Linked DNA regions of Shinella zoogloeoides. The protein of the gene in region 2 interacts with the protein of the main gene of each other region in a pairwise test. Links are inferred from orthologs where the notes say so. Each region holds a gene or a part of one and is shown on either strand. Other genes may lie near its edges.

Evidence for each region.
Region 1: the proteins of Q9316_RS21625 (region 2) and glmS interact in binary tests that used the Escherichia coli proteins (3 or more experiments, as listed by UniProt). The link is inferred for Shinella zoogloeoides from one-to-one orthologs.

What each region holds. Positions count from the first base shown.
Region 1 is NZ_CP132311.1:1,610,926-1,616,825, forward strand. The notes cover bases 1,124-4,057. They hold glmS (glutamine--fructose-6-phosphate transaminase (isomerizing)), read right to left. Parts: upstream 3,537-4,057; coding sequence 1,710-3,536; downstream 1,124-1,709. Other genes in these bases: Q9316_RS09105 (DUF502 domain-containing protein), read right to left, coding at 1,124-1,183; Q9316_RS09110 (GNAT family N-acetyltransferase), read right to left, coding at 1,219-1,713; glmU (bifunctional UDP-N-acetylglucosamine diphosphorylase/glucosamine-1-phosphate N-acetyltransferase GlmU), read right to left, coding at 3,662-4,057. In the rest of the region: ATP-dependent DNA helicase RecG, read left to right, coding at 1-29; Q9316_RS09100 (hypothetical protein), read left to right, coding at 121-336; more of Q9316_RS09105, read right to left, coding at 476-1,123; more of glmU, read right to left, coding at 4,058-5,041; Q9316_RS09125 (Na/Pi cotransporter family protein), read right to left, coding at 5,121-5,900. UniProt on the Escherichia coli protein: Catalyzes the first step in hexosamine metabolism, converting fructose-6P into glucosamine-6P using glutamine as a nitrogen source.
Region 2 is NZ_CP132312.1:240,587-246,449, reverse strand. Bases 1,356-4,252 are described here. They hold Q9316_RS21625 (phosphatase PAP2/dual specificity phosphatase family protein), read left to right. Parts: upstream 1,356-2,085; coding sequence 2,086-3,420; downstream 3,421-4,252. Other genes in these bases: Q9316_RS21615 (lysophospholipid acyltransferase family protein), read left to right, coding at 3,854-4,252; Q9316_RS21620 (hypothetical protein), read left to right, coding at 3,489-3,857; Q9316_RS21630 (bifunctional alpha/beta hydrolase/class I SAM-dependent methyltransferase), read left to right, coding at 1,356-2,078. Also shown: Q9316_RS21635 (CDP-alcohol phosphatidyltransferase family protein), read right to left, coding at 1-221; more of Q9316_RS21630, read left to right, coding at 342-1,355; more of Q9316_RS21615, read left to right, coding at 4,253-4,504; Q9316_RS21610 (phosphatidate cytidylyltransferase), read left to right, coding at 4,504-5,436; Q9316_RS21605 (carbon-nitrogen hydrolase family protein), read right to left, coding at 5,437-5,863.

The DNA.
Region 1 (5,900 bases), on a different replicon or contig from region 2:
AGGCGATCCGCTTCCTGCGCGCCGGCTGAACAAGCGAGCACGCCCCACAAAATCGTGATTTCGCCGGGAGCGCGCGTGAAGGCATACTTCCCATCGCACCAGCGAAGAAGGAGAAATGCCATGAAGACAGTTCTCGTAGTCGCAGCAATGCTCGGCCTCTCGGCATCCGCAGCCTTTGCGGATTGCGCCTGGCACAACCAGACGTCGGCGGAAGCCAAAGTCGACAAGACCATCACGACCGCGAGCGTGACCACCACCGAAAAACAATCCCGCCTCTCGGCGGAGGCCGATCGGATCGTTCTGGACGAGCAGCAGGACGCTGACGTCAAGGAATAGGTCGTTCCGGGCCGCCCCGCTTATAGAGTTTGTCAGGGAAAAGTGGGAACCGGTTTTCCCGAAAAGACAAACGAAAACAAAAGAATTTAGAGCATGTCTGGTTCAACCTGAACCTGATATGCTCCAGGGGCGGCTCGCCCTACCCTTTCTTCTTGGTCTTTGCCTTGGCCTTGCGCTGCTCGTCGCTCTCGACGAGTTGCAGCGACTTTTCCGGCGGCGTGACGAGGCCGACGGAAATGATCAGCTTGGCGGCATCTTCCGCACTCATGTCGAGCGGCACGATTTTTTCCCGCGGTACGTAGACGAGGAAGCCGGCCGTCGGAAACGGCGTCGGCGGCAGGAAGCAGGCGACCATGTCCTTGCCCATCGCCTTGAATTTCGTCGCGATCTCGCCGCGCGCATCCGTCGCCACGAAGACGATCGCCCAGAGGCCGGCGCTCGGATATTCGATCATCGCCGCCTTGTTGAAGGAATTGCCCTTGTCCTTCAGCACCGTCTCGAAGATCTGCTTCAGGCTGCGGTGCACCGTGCGCACCAGCGGCGTGCGGTTGAACAGCGAATCGCCGAACTCCACGACGGTACGCCCGATCAGGTTCTTTCCGAGGAATCCGACAAGCGTGATCAGCACGAGCGCGATGAGCAGCCCGAAACCGGGGATCGCAAATTGCAGGTAGTTTTCAGGGTTGTAGGAGGCCGGGATATAAGGCTTCACCCAGCTGTCGGCCCAGCGGATAAACGTCCAGGTCAGCCATATGGTGATGGCGATCGGCGCGCAGATGACGAGCCCGGTCAGGAAATTGTTGCGCAGCCGCATGGCCAGCGACTGTCTCGGAACAAGGTCGGTCATCTAAGGTCCAGTGCAGGGCGAGCGTGGGAGTCTGCTCAGCCGTAGAAACCCGGATGATAGGAAACGGTTCCCCCGCCGTAAACCGGTGAAAATGCCATACGCATGAAATACTCCGGCGGCACGCCGTCGAGCGTCAGCTTCGGGTCCGGCGCGAATCCGAAACGGCTGTAATAGGCGGGATCGCCGAGCAGCACGCAGCCCGTCGCACCGAGCGCCTTCAACCGGTCCAGCCCCTCGCGCACTAGCCTGCCGCCTATTCCCGCGCCCTGCCGGGACGGGGCGACCGCGATCGGGCCGAGGCCATACCAGCCCCGGCTGCCGTCGGAGACGGAAACGGGCGAAAAGGCGACGTGGCCGACGACAGCGCCTTCCACTTCTGCGACCAGCGAAAGCGTCAGCGCTCCGGCCGCGCGCAGCCGGTCGATGATCACATGTTCCGTCCCGTCGGCATGCGGTGCGCTTTCGAATGCCGTCTGCGTCAGTACGCGGATGGCGTCGATATCCGCCGCGCGCTCCGGGCGGATGATCATTCGACCGTCACGGACTTGGCAAGGTTGCGCGGCTGGTCGACATCCGTGCCCATGAAGACCGCCGTATGGTAGGCGAGCAACTGGATCGGCAGCGAGTAGATCATCGGCGCGATGATCTCGTCGACATTGGGCAGCACGATCGTCGCCATCGTGGGGAGCTTGGAGGCGGCCGCCCCCTTCTCGTCGGTGATGAAGATGATCCGGCCGCCGCGCGCAGCCACTTCCTGCATGTTCGACACGGTCTTCTCGAAGAATCGGTCATGCGGCGCGATCACGATGACCGGCATGTTCTCGTCGATAAGCGCGATGGGGCCGTGCTTCAGCTCGCCGGCGGCATAGCCCTCGGCGTGGATATAGGAGATTTCCTTGAGCTTCAGCGCGCCTTCCATGGCCAGCGGATAGCTGGTGCCGCGGCCGAGATAGAGCACGTCCTTGCACTTGGACAGGTCGCGCGAAAGCTGCTCGATCGCCGGCTGGATGGTGTTCAGCACGCTTGCCATGATGCGCGGCATCTCGGCGAGATGGCGCACCAGTTCCTTCTCTTCCGCCGTGCCGAGCGTGCCGCGCGCCCGGCCCGCGCCGATGGCGAGCGCCGCCAGCACGGAAAGCTGGCAGGTGAAGGTCTTGGTGGAGGCGACGCCGATTTCCGGGCCGGCAAGGATCGGGAAGACCGCGTCGGATTCGCGGGCAATGCTCGATTCTTTCGCATTGACCACCGCGCCGATCTTCAGGCCCTGCTCCTTGCAATAGCGCAGCGAGGCGAGTGTGTCGGCGGTCTCGCCGGACTGCGAAATGAAGAGCGCGGCCGAGGCCGGGTTGAGCGGGATTTCGCGGTAGCGGAATTCGGAGGCGACGTCGATCTCGACCGGCAGTCGGGCATAGCGCTCGAACCAGTATTTGCCGACCAGACCTGCGAGATAGGCTGTGCCGCAGGCCGTAATGGCAAGGCTCGGTACCTTGGCGAAGTCGATGTCCGCGGCGACCGGACGGACCGTATGCGCGAGGAAATCGACATAGTGACTGAGCGCATGGGAGATCGCCTCCGGCTGCTCATGGATTTCCTTCTCCATGAAATGCCGGTGGTTGCCCTTGTCGATGAGATAGGCGGCCGCCGAGGAAATCTGCTTCGCGCGCTCGACGCGCTTGCCGTCGAGGTCGAAGATATGCGCACCATCGCGGCCGATCACCGCCCAATCGCCGTCGACGAGATAGCTGATCTCGTTGGTGAAGGGCGCGAGCGCGATGGCGTCGGAGCCGAGGAACATCTCGCCGCGGCCGTGGCCGATGGCGAGCGGCGGGCCGCTGCGGGCGGCCATGATGGTCGACGGATCGTCCTCGAAGATCACGGCCAGCGCATATGCGCCGGTGACGCGGCGCAGCATGGCTTGCATCGCCTCGCGCCGGCCGAGACCTTCGCGGCGGTATTTCGCGACGAGCTGCGCGACGACTTCCGTGTCGGTCTGCGTCGTGAAGGTCGCACCGGCCGCGGACAATTCGTCCTTCAGCTCGGAAAAATTCTCGATGATGCCGTTGTGGACGACGGCGACACCCTCGACGAAATGCGGATGGGCATTGCCTTCCGTCGGCGCGCCGTGTGTCGCCCAGCGCGTGTGGGCAATGCCGATGGTGCCGGCGAGCGGCTCCTCGGAAAGGCGCTTCTCCAGGTTGAACAGCTTGCCTTCGGCGCGGCGGCGCGCCAGCCTGCCGTCGACGATGGTGGCGACCCCGGCAGAATCGTAGCCCCGATATTCAAGGCGCTTCAGGGCATCGACAAGGCGACCCGCAACAGGCTGGTTTCCAACGATACCGACAATTCCACACATGGTCTGCTCCGCTTTTGCGAGATGCTTCGATTGCGCTCTTTCGTAGAGCTTTTTTACCGTGGTGCAACACGCCCGCACTCACTTTCGATTGCAAGCGTTAATCTGGGCGCGCCCACTGGAGGAGATTATTCGGCCGCCTTTTTCTTCGCGTCCTTGATCGCCTGGTTGCGCGCGCGAATCTGCGCGGCGCGGCCCTCCTTGTTTTCCTGCCGGGCGCGGCCGAAGGCGACCGCGTCATCCGGCACATCGGCCGTGATGACGCTGCCGGAGGCGACATAGGCGCCGCTGCCGATGGAGACGGGCGCAACGAGGGCCGTGTTGGAGCCAATGAAGGCATCGGCGCCAATGCGCGTCACATGCTTGTTTATGCCGTCGTAATTGCAGGTGATGGTGCCGGCACCGACATTGGTATGCGCGCCGATGAAGGCGTCGCCGATGTAGCTGAGATGGTTGACCTTGGCGCCCGCGCCGATCTCCGCCTTCTTCACCTCGGTGAAATTGCCCACCTTGGAACCCGCGCCGAGATTGGCGCCCGGCCGCAGGCGCGCATAGGGGCCGACCTCGGCGTCCGCCGAGACATGCGCGCCTTCGATATGCGAGAAGGAATGGATCAGCGCGCCGCTCTCGACGGTCACGCCGGGGCCGAACACGACATTCGGCTCGATCGTCACGTCGCGTCCGATTTTCGTGTCATGGGAAAGGAAGACGGTTTCCGGCGCGATCATCGAGACGCCGTCGATCATCATCTCGTGCCGGCGGCGCTGCTGCCAGAGCCGTTCGATGACGGCGAGCTCGGCGCGCGTGTTGCAGCCGGTCAGCTCCTCCTCGGGCGCTTCCACCGCGATCGCCCGGCCGCCGGCGGCGCGCACGACCTCGACGATGTCGGTGAGATAATATTCGCCCTTGGCGTTCTCGTTGCCGATCCGGTCGATGAGGTCGAGCGCCTTGCGGCCATCGATGGCCATCAGGCCGCCGTTGCAATAGGTGATGGCCCGCTCGGCCTCGCTGGCGTCCTTGTGCTCGCGGATCGCCAGCAGTTCGCCATTCTCCACGAGCAAACGCCCGTAGCCGGTCGGGTCGGCCGTCCGGAAGCCAATGACGACGACGTCTGCGCCACGGGCAAGACCGTCGCGCGCGGCGATCAGCGGCGCCTCGGTGATGAGCGGCGTATCGCCGAAGACGACGAGCACGTCGTCATATCCCTTGGCGATGGCATCGCGCGCGGCGAGCACGGCATGCGCCGTGCCGAGCCGCTCGGTCTGGATATGGACGGTGCTGCTGACCGCCGCGCTCCTCGCTGCGGCCTCGACCTTCTCTGCGTCGCGGCCGAGCACCAGCGCGATATCGGAAATGCCGGCCTTGGCGAGCGCATCCACCACATGGGCGATCATCGGCCGACCGGCGACGGGGTGCAGCACCTTCGACTGCGACGACTTCATCCGCGTGCTCTCGCCGGCCGCCAGGATTACGGCAAGGCAGGTGCGTTTCGTCCGGTCTGCGGTCATGGGAATTCCTCGTTCATCCGTATGCGTCGCCGTTCCTTAGCAAAAAGCCACGCAGGGAGACAAAGGGATTTCTCGGGTCTCAGCTGGTGCTGTTGCGCAGGCGGCTTTCGGTGAGCAGGCCGCTCTCGTCGAGGATCGGATAGGCGACGGAGACGAGATGCGCGTTGACGCGCTTCAGGTCGCGCAGCATGTCGAGATGCAGCGAGCTGGTCTGGAGGCTGTCGAGACGGCCGTCGCGCAGCCGCTCCAGGTGCCGCTCGGAGGATTGCTTCTCCATGCGCCGCACATCCACCTTCACCTCCATGAGCTGACGGGCAAGGCCGGCATCGCGCGTGACGAAGATCGTCTGGGCGATGCGCAGGTTCTCGATGGTCAGGTTGAAGAGATTGTCGAGTTCCTTGTAGCCGTCGTCGGAGAATTTGAGGCCGTTGACGATCTTCTTGCGCACCTGCTCCTGCAAGCCCTTCTCGATGATGTCGCCAACATGTTCGAGATTGATCGCGTAATCGATGATGATGATCGAACGGGCCGCGCATTCGCCGCTGACGCCCTGCCGGCCGAGGCGGGAAAGGTAGATCTTCACCTCCTGCTGCAACGCATCCACCTGCCGCTCCAGTTCGCCGATGTCCTTCAACGGCGTCAGGTTGTTGTCGTTGAAGGCGCGCATGGTGCGGATCAGCATCGCTTCGATGAGATCGCCGACGCGCAGCACTTCGCGCGTTGCGCCCGAAAGCGCCACGACCGGGCTCGAAAGCGCGGTGTCGTCGAGATATTTCGGACCCGTCTCCTCCTTCTTATCCTCTGGAACGAGCTTTTCCATGAGGCGCGACAGCGGCCCGGAAAGCGGCCAGAGCACGAG
Region 2 (5,863 bases):
ATGCCGTCGACGGCGTTGAAGGCCATGCGCAGGAACATCCAGACCGGGACGAGCGCGAAGAGCGCCGGCTCGGGCCGGGCGAGGAGAAGCGCGCCGATCCCGACGGAAACGACGGCCGCCACCAGCGTCACCTGATTGGCCGTGAGCCCCATGCCGGCCAGACGCCCTACCAGTGGACGAAGCAGGCTCTGAAAGGATGATTTCAGTTTATAGATCGACATGAACGCTCGAATCCGCTGGATTGCGTTCAACAAATGAAGACCCAACGCCATGAAATCAACTGCAAACATCGCTGCTCATCCGTATAGGGGAAGTGAGATCTGCATGAGGGGTGAGACAGCATGATGGAATCGGCGTTTGCGAGCCATGACGGCGTGGAGCTTTTCTACCGCTTCTGGCCCGCCCGCTCCGGCACGGCGAAGGGCGCGATCGTGCTCCTGCACCGCGGCCATGAGCATAGCGGCCGGGTGGCCCATATCGCCGAGGAACTCGGCCTCGACGATTTTTCGATCTACGCCTGGGATGCGCGCGGGCACGGCCGCTCGCCCGGCGAGCGCGGCCATTCGCCGTCCTTCGCCCATTCGGTGCGCGATCTCGACAGCTTCGTGCGCCATATAAGGGAGACGGGCGGGTTCGCCATGGACCAGATCGCCGTCGTCGCGCAGAGCGTCGGCGCCGTGCTGGCCGCCACCTGGGTGCACGACTATGCGCCTGACATCCGCGCGCTGGTGCTCGCCTCGCCCGCCTTCGACGTCAAGCTCTACGTGCCCTTCGCAAGGCAAGGCATCGCGCTCTGGCAGAAGCTGAAGGGCACGTTCTTCGTCAATTCCTACGTCAAGGCGCGCTTCCTGACGCACGATCCGGAGCGCATCGCCTCCTTCGAAGCCGATCCGCTGATAACCCGTCCCATCGCCTCCAATATCCTTCTGGAACTCTACGAGGCGGCCGACCGGGTGGTCGCCGACGCGCGCGCCATCACCGTGCCGACGCAGCTTCTCATCTCCGGAAGCGATTTCGTCGTGCGCCACGAGCCGCAGCACCGTTTCTTCGAAAATCTCGGCAGCACGATCAAGGAGCGGCATATCCTGCCCGGCTTCTATCACGACACGCTCGGCGAGCGGGACCGCGCCAAGGCGCTGGACAAGGTCCGCGCCTTCATCACGGCCCGTTTCGCGGAGCCGCCGGTCGTGGCGGATGTGCGGCGGGCGCATCTTTCCGGCTATACCCGCGACGAGGCCGATCGTCTGGCGACCCCGCTGTCGCTCTTCTCGCCGCGCGGGCTCTACTGGGCAATGACGCGGGCCTCCATACGCCTCGGCGGGTTGTTTTCCAACGGCATCAAGACAGGCATCCGCACCGGCTTCGATTCCGGCTCGACGCTGGACTACGTCTACGAAGACGAGCCGCGCGGCCTCGGACCGGGCGGACGGCTGATCGACCGGCAATTCCTCGATGCCATCGGCTGGCGCGGCATCCGCCAGCGGAAAATCCATCTGGAAGAGCTGATCGGCAAGGCGCTCGCGCGCCTCAAGGCGGAAGACAAGCCGCTCCGCGTGCTCGACATCGCCGCCGGGCACGGACGCTATGTGCTGGACGCGGTGATCGGCTCGCCGGCAAAGCCCGAAAGCATCCGCCTGCAGGACTATTCGCCAATCAACGTGGAGAAGGGCAGCGCGCTGATCGACGAACGCGGCCTGCGGGAGGTCGCATCCTTCCACCGGGCGGACGCGTTCGACACCGAAGGGCTCGCCGCCGTCGATCCGAAGCCGACCCTCGCCATCGTCTCCGGCCTCTACGAACTCTTCCCCGACAATGGCCAGATCGAAGCCTCGCTGGCCGGCCTGTCGCGGGCGCTGGAACCCGGATCGCTGCTGATCTACACCGGCCAGCCCTGGCACCCGCAGCTTGAGATGATCGCGCGGGCGCTGACATCGCATCGCGGCGGCGAGGCCTGGATCATGCGCCGGCGCACCCAGCAGGAAATGGACCAGCTCGTCGCCGCCGCCGGCTTCCGCAAGATCGAGCAGCGCATCGACAAATGGGGGATTTTCACCGTGTCTCTGGCGGAGCGCATCTGAGGACCGCATGGGGGAGGGGGTTGCATCCGTTCCGGCCGTCGACCGTCGCGCCGTCTTCCGCGCGGCGGCGCTCTGGCTCGCCGTCCTCGCGCCGTTCTTCTACCTCACCTACGGCACGGCGAACTGGCTGGCCTCGCTGCGCGCCGACGTGCCGAACCTCGCCTTCGGCTGGGAACGGTATATCCCCTTCATCGCCTGGACGATCGTTCCCTACTGGTCGATCAACGCCTTCTACGCGCTGTCGCTCTTCGTCAACGAGACACCGGAGGAGGTCGGCCGGCTGGCGCGGCGCTACCTCACAGCGCAGATCGTCGCCGTCGCCTGCTTCATCGCCTTTCCCTTGCAGGCGATTTTCGTGCGGCCGGAAACGGACGGCCTGCCGGGCTTCATGTTCGATGTCCTCGGCGGCTTCGACAAGCCGTTCAACCAGGCGCCGTCGCTGCATATCGCACTGCTCGTCATCATCTGGGATCACTGGCGCGGCCGGCTGCGCGGGGCGGGGCTCGCGCTCTGGCACGTCTGGAGTCTCTTGATCGGCCTTTCCGTGCTGACGACGCGGCAGCACCACATCATCGATATTCCCACCGGCGCGCTGCTCGGCCTCTTCGCCCTCTGGCTGTTTCCGCCGCGAAAACCCTCGCCACTCGCCGGCTTTCGACTGACGGACGATCCGAAGGCCTGGCGACTGGCAACTTGCTATGCCGCGGGCGCGGCGGCGCTTCTCGTGCTGACCGTGCTGGCGACGCGCGATTCCGGCGCCGGCCTGCTGCTCCTCTGGCCGGCCCTTGCCCTCGCCATCGTCGCGCTCGGCTATGCCGGCGCCGGGACGGCGGTGTTCCAGAAGCAGGCGGATGGCCGGATTACCCTCGCAAGCCGCTGGCTGCTCATGCCCTACCGGGCCGGCGCACGGCTCAATGTCCGCTGGTGGACCCGGCGGCTTCCGGCGGCGACCGAGATCGCGGACGGCATCTTCCTCGGCCGCGTCCCGAGGCGCCATGAGCTTTCGACCTATGTCGCCGTGATCGACATGGCGGCGGAATTGCCCGGCCTTGCCGTGGCGGGCCTTGCCTGGCGCGCCTTCCCCTCGCTCGACCTCATTCCCGTTCCCGCCGCCCGCATCCGCGATGCGGCCCTGGTGGTCGAGGAGGCGCGCCGCCACGGCCCGGTCCTGATCTGCTGCGCGCTCGGTTTCCAGCGCAGCGCCGTCGTCGCGGCCTGCGCCCTTGTCCGGGCGGGGCATGCCGGGAATGCCGCAGCGGCCGTCGCCCAGATCAAGGTGGCGGGAAGGCCCGTCCATCTTCCTTTCGAGGCCTATGCCCGCATCGAAGAGGCGGCGCGATGACCGAGTGGAAGACCCGCGCGACCGATGCCGCCCGGCGCCTCCGCCGTAACGCCCTTGCCGGCGGAGCGATGGCACTCCTCATTCTCGCCGTGGCCCCGCCGACGGCGGGTGCGCACGGCTTTACCGGGCCGCTCGCCTGGTGGCTGCTTCTCTTCTTCTGCCTGCTGCCGCTCGCGCTGTCGGTGCATCTCCTGTTCGATGCCGCGCTGTTCCGGCTCGCCGCATCCCACGAGGAAGAAACCACCGGACTTGCTGCCATCGACGACGTGCTCGCCCGCATGGGGCTTCGCAGCCGCGGCGGCGCGCCCGCGCCGCTCGACGCTCGCCTTGCGGGATGCCGCCGGCTCATCTGGAAACAGCGGATCGCGCTGATCGTGGGCGGGCTGCTCTACGCCGTGCTGCTGCTCGACACGGTGGATGGAGCGGGCCTGTGTTGAGCAACGGCGCTTCCCTCCTGCAAACCGTGTCCGGCGCGCTGCTCGCCGGCCTTTCGCGCGCCGTCACCGGCGTCAGGCCGATCTGGGCCGGCGCCGCGCCGAACGGCCGGCAGCGGATCTATTTCGCCAACCATGCCAGCCATGGCGACTTCATCCTGGTCTCGACCTGCCTGCATCCCGCCGAGCGCAGCCGCACCGCCGCCGTGGCCGGCGCCGACTACTGGAACGCCGACCCCGTCCGCCGCTTCATTTCCGGCAGGATGCTGCGGACGGTCCTCGTCGAGCGCAACTGGGTGGAGCGCACAGCCGATCCGATGCAGGTCATGCTCGCCGCGCTCGATGCGGGCCAGTCCCTGATCTTTTTCCCCGAAGGCACGCGCAACATGACGGAGGAGCCGCTGCTGCGCTTCCGCTCCGGCCTCTACAATCTCGCCGCCGCGCGTCCGAATGTCGAGCTCGTACCCTGCTGGATCGAGAACATGTCCCGCGTGCTGCCCAAGGGCGCGGTGCTGCCGGTGCCGCTGCTCTGCCGCGTCGTGTTCGGCGCACCGGTCGCGCTGGAGGAAGGGGAGGACCGCAAAGTGTTTCTCGATCGTGCAAGGCAGGCGCTGCTGGCGCTTGCGCCCAGGAAGGATGGAACCCGTTGATCAGCGACGACACCACACGCCTCGCCCTCGGCCTTGTCGCCGTGCTCGTCACGGCGAGCGTCGTTGCAGGGGTATTGTCCTACCGTAGCGCCAAGCCGCTGCCCTCCACGCTCGAAAACCTCAATGCGCGCATCAAGGCCTGGTGGATCATGGTGGCGGGCATCAGCCTCGCCTTCCTGTTCGGCACAGGCGGCGTGATCCTGCTCTTCGCCTTCGTCTCCTTCGCGGCGCTGCGCGAATATGTGACGCTTACCAATACCCGCCATGCCGACCGCTGGACGCTCATCGGCATGTTCCTCATCGTCATACCGGTGCAATATTACCTGATCTGGATCGACTGGTACGGGCTCTACGCGATCTTCATCCCGGTCTACTGCTTCCTCGCCATGCCGGCGCTGACGGCGATCCGCGGCGACACCTCCCGTTTCCTCGAACGGGTCAGCGAGCAGCAATGGGGCATCATGCTGTCCGTCTACTGCATCAGCCATGTGCCGGCGCTGGTGACGCTGCCCATTCCGGGCAACGAGGGACGCGGCCTGCTGCTCATCGCCTTCCTGATCGCGACCGTGCAGGGCAGCGACGTGCTGCAATACATCTTCGGAAAGCTGTTCGGCCGGCACAAGGTCGCGCCGAACATCTCGCCCTCGAAGACCTGGGAGGGACTGGTCGGCGGCATTGCGAGCGCGTCCCTGCTCGGCGCCGGGCTCTACTGGCTGACGCCCTTCTCGCCGGTCGAGGCGGGTGTCCTTGCGGGCCTTGCCTGCATCATGGGCTTTTTCGGCGGCCTCGTCGCCTCCGCCATCAAGCGCGACCGCGGGGTGAAGGACTGGGGCCATATGATCGAGGGCCATGGCGGCATGCTGGACCGGGCCGACAGCCTCGTCTTCGCCGCGCCCGTCTTCTTCCACATCGTCCGCTACACCTGGACGTGATCAACGCCGTTTCGGCATCGGCACAAGCGGCCCGAGGCTGTCGAGATAGGCCGACGCGCCGCCATTCTCGTAGGTGGAGAAGGTAACGGTGCGGTCGCGGTAGGATTTCAGCACCTGGCCGAGGCCGTTGGCCCCTTCCGCGCGCACCTGGCGCACCAGGCCGAGATCGATGTTGATCGGGAAGATTTCCGTCACCTGGCCGCACTGGTGCACGACATTGCCGGTCGGATCGGCCACGAGCGAGCGGCCGACGCCGCCGGCATCGAGCCCGTTCACGTCGACGACATAGCAGGAGAACATCGCCGCCGTCGCCTGCACGATGGCAAGCTCCGCCTTGCGGTCCGTCGTACCGGTCAGCACGGGATGGATGAGCACCTCCACGCCCGCCGACGTCAGCGTGCGCGTCGTCTCGGGGAACCAGATGTCG